2 linked regions of the Acuticoccus sp. I52.16.1 genome follow. The protein of the gene in region 2 interacts with the protein of the main gene of each other region in a pairwise test. Links are inferred from orthologs where the notes say so. Each region holds a gene or a part of one and is shown on either strand. Other genes may lie near its edges.

The links.
Region 1: the proteins of rlmB (region 2) and MRB58_RS22160 interact in binary tests that used the Escherichia coli proteins (3 or more experiments, as listed by UniProt). The link is inferred for Acuticoccus sp. I52.16.1 from one-to-one orthologs.

The regions. Positions count from the first base shown.
Region 1 is NZ_CP094828.1:4,959,823-4,962,699, reverse strand. It holds MRB58_RS22160 (NAD(P)H-hydrate dehydratase), read right to left. Parts: upstream 2,224-2,877; coding sequence 778-2,223; downstream 1-777. Other genes in the region: glnA (type I glutamate--ammonia ligase), read left to right, coding at 2,809-2,877; MRB58_RS22155 (P-II family nitrogen regulator), read left to right, coding at 2,437-2,775; MRB58_RS22170 (hypothetical protein), read right to left, coding at 261-557; tig (trigger factor), read right to left, coding at 1-255. UniProt on the Escherichia coli protein: Bifunctional enzyme that catalyzes the epimerization of the S- and R-forms of NAD(P)HX and the dehydration of the S-form of NAD(P)HX at the expense of ADP, which is converted to AMP.
Region 2 is NZ_CP094828.1:2,924,353-2,928,586, forward strand. Bases 545-3,402 are described here. They hold rlmB (23S rRNA (guanosine(2251)-2'-O)-methyltransferase RlmB), read right to left. Parts: upstream 2,405-3,402; coding sequence 1,685-2,404; downstream 545-1,684. Other genes in these bases: MRB58_RS24975 (invasion associated locus B family protein), read left to right, coding at 545-658; MRB58_RS13245 (MarR family winged helix-turn-helix transcriptional regulator), read right to left, coding at 873-1,361; MRB58_RS13260 (LysR family transcriptional regulator), read right to left, coding at 2,654-3,402. Outside these bases: more of MRB58_RS24975, read left to right, coding at 1-544; more of MRB58_RS13260, read right to left, coding at 3,403-3,565; MRB58_RS13265 (aldo/keto reductase), read left to right, coding at 3,728-4,234. UniProt on the Escherichia coli protein: Specifically methylates the ribose of guanosine 2251 in 23S rRNA.

The DNA.
Region 1 (2,877 bases), 2.0 Mb from region 2 along the record:
CTTCTCGTCGCGCTGCTCGACGGCGCCGCGGATCGATTCGGTCATCACTTCATTGATGACCTCGGCCATCGCGGAGCGGCCGTACATCTTCTTCAGGTGCGCCATGGGCACCTTGCCCGGGCGAAATCCCTTCAGTCGAACCTTCTGACGCATATCGTCGAGGTAGGCATTCAGACGAGCGTCGAGGGTCGCTGCGGGAACCGTCACTTTGAGTTCCCGCGCCAGACCCTCTGCACGGGTTTCCGTCACATCCATCGGGTTCACTTTCCGCAGCACCAATAAAAACGTTGTCGGGGAGGACGCTCCATGTCGCCCCGGGAAGCACCGGTGTCAATGCCGTTCGGTGCCATCGAGCCCGGCAAATCCAGCGCGGCGCCCGTCGGCGGGCCGAGCGCGGCGGCCACCCGGCCGCCCAGCACCTCCCGCCGCTCCTTTACGATGGAGCGCGCACCCACGGCAATCCACCCCCCGCCGATCGCCGAAACGTACACGAGCCCCGACCGATAGACGCGGCCGTTAGATAAAGCCGTGCTGACGAGCGCGCCACGCACAGGCATCAGACCCCGCGCCCCAGCAGGCCGAAGGCCGGTAGCGCACGCACCCGCGCTCATGCAGGCCGAAGGCCGGTAGCGCACGAAAAAACCAATCCACAGGATTGGTGCGGGTGGAGGGACTCGAACCCCCACACCTTGCGGCGCCAGAACCTAAATCTGGTGCGTCTACCAGTTCCGCCACACCCGCGCGCGGCTCACCTCTAAGGCCGGCGACCGCCTGCGGTCAAACATGATCGAACGCTGCGCGCGCGTGCCTCAGATTGGCGATGAGATCGGTCGCGATCAGCGCCGGGCCGACACGCTGGGCGAGATCTCCGTGGAGCCACACGCCCATCGCCGCGGCCTCGAACGGCGAGGCGCCCTGGGCGAGGAAGGCGGTGATCATGCCCGCCAGAACGTCCCCCGCCCCGGCCGTCGCGAGCCAGGGGGGCGCGTTCTCGGAGATGGCGGCGCGGCCGTCCGGCGCGGCGGTCACGGTGTCCGCCCCCTTCAGCACCACGGTGGCGCCGACCCGGGCGGCCGCCCGCCGCGCCGCTTCGAGCTTGCCCAGCCGCGGCAGCTCGTCCCGGCCGAACAGCCGCGCGAATTCGCCCGCGTGCGGGGTCAGCACCGCGCCGCGCCCACCCATCGCCGCGGCGAGCGCGTCGGCATCGTCGGCGAAGGCGGTCAGGGCGCCGGCGTCCAGCACCGCGGCGGCCTCGGAGGCGAGCGCCGCCGTGACCAGCTCGCGCGTCGCGACGTCGGGAGGGAGGCCGGGGCCGATGCACACCGCGTTGCGCCGCGTGTCGGCAAGCACCTCGGCGAGGCCCTCCGGCCCGTCGGCGCGGGTCAGCATCACGGCCGTCAGATGATTGGCGTTGACGAACAGCGCGTCGGGCGGCGAGGCGACGGTGACGAGCCCCGCCCCGGTCCGCAGCGCCGAGGCCGCCGCCATCCGCGCCGCCCCCGTGGCCGTCATCGGCCCCGACACCACCACCGCGTGGCCGCGATCGTACTTGTGGCCGGCCATCGCCAGGATCGGCCGCGCGCCGCGCCACAGCGCGGGCGTGTTGACGAAGGTCCGACAGCCGGCCGCTTCGATGATCGCGTCCGAAATGCCGATGTCGGCGACTTCGACCTCGCCGCACAGGTCGCGGCCCGGCAGCAGCAGGTGCCCCGGCCGCCGGCGCTGGAATGTGACGGTCCGGCGCGCCTCGATGGCGACGCCCCTCACCTCGCCGCTCGCCCCGTCGACCCCGCTGGGCACGTCGATCGCGACGACCTCCCGCGGGCGGGCGTTCACGCGGCGAACCACCTCGGCGAAGACCCCGTCGACCGCGCGCGACAGGCCGCCGCCGAAGAGCCCGTCGACCACCACCTCGGCGCGGTCGATCGTCTCGTCGTCCGCCGCCACGCGCGGGCCGTCGTAGACCGCGCGGGCCGCGGCCGCCGCGCCGTCCGGACGGTCGCCGGAGAGGTCGAGCACGGCGACGGCATGCCCGTCATCGAGCAGCTTATGAGCGGCGACGAACGCATCGCCGCCATTGTTCCCCGGTCCGGCGAGAACTAGGATCGGCGCACCGGCCGGGGCATGCTTGGCCACCACCTCGGCAACCGCGCATCCGGCCCGCTCCATGAGGGTTTCGAACGACGTCCCTTCCGCCACGGCCGCGCGGTCGCATGCACGCATCTCGTGCGGCGTCGGCAACTCAAAATCGTTGGAGACTTTCATGGGTGCACAAACGACGGGCAGTCCGCCTTCCAAATCAGCACTGGCGTTGCCCTTCTATGCGGCATCTGCTCGGAAACAGGACAATTCAAAGGTGGCGCCGTTGGCATGGTCCCTGCATCATCGCGCCAGTCCAGCGGGCCGGGTCGTCCGTCCGCCGCTGAGCGGGGTGTCATGAAGAAGATCGAAGCCATTATTAAGCCGTTCAAGTTGGACGAGGTGAAGGAGGCGCTGCAAGAAGTCGGGCTCCAAGGGATCACCGTCCTCGAAGCACGCGGGTTCGGCCGCCAGAAAGGCCACACCGAACTCTATCGCGGGGCCGAGTACGTCGTCGATTTCCTGCCTAAAGTGAAAATCGAGCTGATCGTTCCCGACAGCCTCCTGCCCGCCGCCGTCGACGCCATCCGCAATGCCGCTCAGACCGGCCGGATCGGAGACGGCAAGATCTTCGTCCTCCCCGTCGAGGACGCAATCCGCATCCGCACCGGTGAAATCGGTGAGGACGCCATCTAACCTGAGAAGCGCAAGAGAGAGAGCCCACTGCTAATGAGCACAGCGCAAGAAATCCTCAAGGACATCAAGGACAAGGACGTCAAGTACGTCGACCTGCGCTTC
Region 2 (4,234 bases):
CTCGATCTTCCGCACGCCGGAGGAGGGGATCGGCATCCCGATCTCGCTGGAGGGCTTCGCCGATGGCTTCGCCGCGCTGGAGAACCCACCGACCGAGACGCTCGCCGACGTCGCCCCGCCGCGCGAGCCGGTCGCCACCAGCACCAGCTCGGTGTCCGGCATCGCCGACCTCGACACCCGCTTCACGCCGGACGATCGCACCGCGCTCGACCAGCTCCTCGAGGACGACCTCTTCCCCTACGTCGCCGGTGCGGCCGGGGCGGTCTTCCTGCTGATCGTCGTCGGCGGTCTGTTGCTGGTCCGTGGGCGCTCCAAGCCCAAGCCGCGCCGGAGCCGTCCGGCCGCCAAGGCCAAAGGCGGCAAGCGCGCCGCGCCGACGATCGTCGAGGACGCGGAGGACGACGCCGAGGGGGCCGACCTCGAGGACCTCGACGACGCGGAGGAGGATCTGCGCGACGAGCCGGTGGCGCCGACGCGGCAGCAGCCGCGGATGCTGGCGGCCCCGCGCCAGCCGCGAGCGCCGACCGATCCGGCGCCGACGCCGGTGCGCGAGCCGCGTCGCCTGCCGGGGAGCGAGGCCGGTGCGCAGGGCCAGCCGCCGCGCCGCACCGCCCCGCCGGGGCCGCGCCCGCAGACCCGCCCGCCGCGTTCTTCTTGAGCCGCGGCAGCTCAGGCGCGCCGCCGACCGCGGCTCGCGGGGCTGAATAACGGGGAAAAGTCTCCGCCCGGCGTCGTCGCGCGGGTCTGCGCAAGCGGCCCGCGCGCCGCCCGAGGCGTCGAACGCGCAGCAATGATGGCGGATGGTGAACGGCGCATCGCCGCATGGCGCCGGCCCCCGCACCGGCGGGGCTCGGATACCAGCGAGCGGGCGGTCAGGAGACTGTGTCGACCTCGAACGCCTCGGGGTCCTGGTCCTCGGTCTGCCAGACCTTCTTGAGGAGTTTGAGGAGCTGGCGCTGCTCGGCCGGGCTCAGCAGGCCGGCCTGCATGCGCGCCTCGAACGCCTCGACACGCTCGCGCTCGATGGTCGCGAGCTCTTCGCCCCGATGCGACAGGTGCAGCTCCACCGCGCGACGATCGTTGTCGGGCGTCGTGCGTTCGATGAGGTCCTGGTCCTGCAGCGCCTGGACCAGCTTCGTCATGTGCGCGGGCTTGAGCAGCAACGTCGACGCGAGATGACCCTGACGGATGCCGGGATTGGCCTGAATGAGGGTCAACGCCACGAGTTCCACGCTGGAGAGCCCGGCATCGCGGAAGGCCGGCTCGATCCGCCGCGCGCACCGCACCGACGCCAGGCGCAGGTTCAGCGCCAGCGAGCGGTCCAGCACCCGCGTGTCGATGACGCCGGGCCATGCGCTCACGGTGCGTGCCGTCAGTCCGCCGCCGGCGCCGCGCGCCGCCGGCACGCGTTTGCCACGATTGCGGGTCGGACGCCCATGTCGCGGTGCATTCTCATGATTCATTCCCCCACCCCTGAAAGCGTGCATCGGCAGAATACCTGGCCCATCAGTATTCGCTTTATGAAGCGATCCTCATCACCAGAGGAATACGATCCGGGGAAGTGAAAGGATGACATCAGATCCGCATCACTGATCAATATTTCAGACACGTGCCGCTAACGCGTTGATCTCGCAGCGACCGTCTCCCGAAATATCACCTTTGTGACGCCTTGCACCAGTGCCGATCACGCAACCCTCCTACGAAGTTGCGTATGTGCCGCATAAAGTGTGATCGCCGCGGCGTTGGATACGTTGAGCGAGGCGAGGGCTCCCGGGACCTCGATGGCGGCCACCGTGTCGCAGTTGGCGCGCACGCCGGGCCGCACGCCCTTGCCTTCGGCGCCGAGGACGAAGGCATAGCGCTCCGCGGCCGGCAGATCGCTCATCGACATCTCGGCCTCGCTGTCGAGCGCGACGGTGTAGAAGCCGGCCGCCTTCAGCGCGTCGACCGAGCGGGACATGTTCGTCTCCACCGCGATCGGCACCATGTCCAGCGCCCCGGAGGCGGACTTGGCGAGCACGCCGGTCTCCGACGCGCTGTGGCGTCGCGTGACGACGACGCCGTCCGCCTGGAACGCGGCCGCAGACCGCAGGATCGCACCGACATTGTGCGGATCGGTGATCTGGTCGAGGCACAGGACCAGACGCCCTTCGCCGAGCGTGGCGATATCGACCCCGTCGAGCGGCGAGACCCGCAGCGCGACCCCCTGGTGGACCGCGTCTCCGAGCAGCTTGTTGAGGCGGCGCACGTCGACGGTCTCGGCATCGATCCGGCGGGGCAGGGGCTCGAGCCGGCGCATGGCGTTGGTGGTCGCCATCATCGCGTGGACGGCGCGCCGGGGGTTGGCGAGGGCCGCGCGCACGGCATGCAGACCGAAAAGCCAATAAGGCTCAGATTCATCCATAGTTGCTTCGTGACTCGTCGTTGACATCGCGGCGCGTACAGCCTAACACGCCGCGACACATCGGAGGGGTGCCCGAGTGGCTAAAGGGGGCGGACTGTAAATCCGCTGGCTATGCCTACGTTGGTTCGAATCCAACCCCCTCCACCATCCCGCTTCCGCGATCTTCCCCAACCTGACGGAGCCCGTCTCATCGGAGCCTCACCGCGCGATTCGTGACGCCTTCGTGGCGCCGTGATGCCGCCGTGGGCGTCAAGGGTGCGCGTCGACCCGGCCGTGGGTCGCGAGGTGGTCGAGGACCAGGCGCACGCGGGCCGGCAGCGGACCGCCGGACTTCAGCCACAGCGCGTGAAACGGTTCGCGGTCGCCGATGTCGACCTCGCGCAGCAGGGGGACGAGGCGGCCGGCCGAGATGTCGTCCCGGACGGTGAACGCGGTGAGTCTCGCGAGACCGAGGCCGGCCCGCGCCATGTGCCGGATGCCCTCGCCGTCGCTCGCCGTCAGCGCCACCCGCGTGTCGAGCGGGCGGCCGCCGTCCGCGGGGTCGAACGGCCAGATTGCCTCCCGCCGCCGATAGCCGAGGCCGATGAGGTCGTGCGCGGCGAGGTCGCGCGCCGTCTCCGGCGTGCCGCGGGCCGCGAGGTAGGCGGGCGCGGCGACGACCATCCGCCCCGACGCCCCCAGTCCGCGTGCCACCAGCGCCGATGACGGCATCTCCCCGGCCCGCACGGCAATGTCCGCCTCCGCCTCGATCAGGCCGACGACCGTGTCCGTCTCGCTGACGACGATGCGCAGCGCAGGGTGCGCCGCGCGCAGCCTCCCTATCGCCGGATAGAGAATGTGATGCGCGTAGGAGGCCGAGGTGGTGACATGCACCGTACCGACCGGCCGACCGCCGCGCGCCGCCTCGTCCTCGGCCGCCTCGAGATCGGTCAGGATGCCGGCCGCGCGCAGGTGGAAGCCGCGCCCCTCGTCCGTCAGCGTCAGGCCGCGTGTGGTGCGGGCGACGAGCCGCGCACCGAGCCGGCGCTCCAGCCGCGCGACGGCCTTGGAGACGGCCGACGGCGTCAGTCCCGTGGCCCGGGCGGCGGCGGAGAAGTTTCCCTCCGCCGCGACGACCGCGAAGACCTCCAGCTCGCGCAGGCGCGACGGATCCCCCAGCATCTGTGCCTCGAATTCATAGAACTTCGGAATCTCGGCGATCTACGCATGGCGAGCCGCGGCACGCAAATAGGCTCGCGACAGCGGCGCTCTCCCGCCGACACCCGCCAACACCGGCCGGCGCCCCGCGGCGCGGCGCTCGCCCAATTGCGATGGAGCTTCCCCATGGATATCCGCCAACTCGGCCGCTCGGGCCTTCGCGTTCCCGCTCTCTCGTTCGGCGCGGGCACCTTCGGCGGCACCGGCCCCCTCTTTTCCAATTGGGGCCGGACCGACGTCGCCGAGGCGCGCCGCCTCGTCGAGATCTGCCTCGAGGCCGGCGTCACCCTGTTCGATACCGCCGACGTCTACTCCGACGGGCGCTCCGAAGAGGTGCTGGGCGCCGCGCTGGAAGGGCTGCGCGAGCGAGCGCTGATCTCGACCAAGACGGCGCTGCCGACTGGCGAGGGGCCGAACGAATGGGGTGTCTCCCGCGCCCGCCTCGTCGGTGCGGTGGACGCCGCGCTGCGCCGCCTGCGGACCGACCGGATCGACCTGATGCAACTCCACGCGTTCGACGGCTCCACCCCGGTCGACGAGCTTCTCCACACCGTCGACACCCTGGTGCGTGCCGGTAAGGTGCTCCATTGGGGCGTGTCGAACTATCCGGGCTGGGCGTTGATGCAGCTTCTG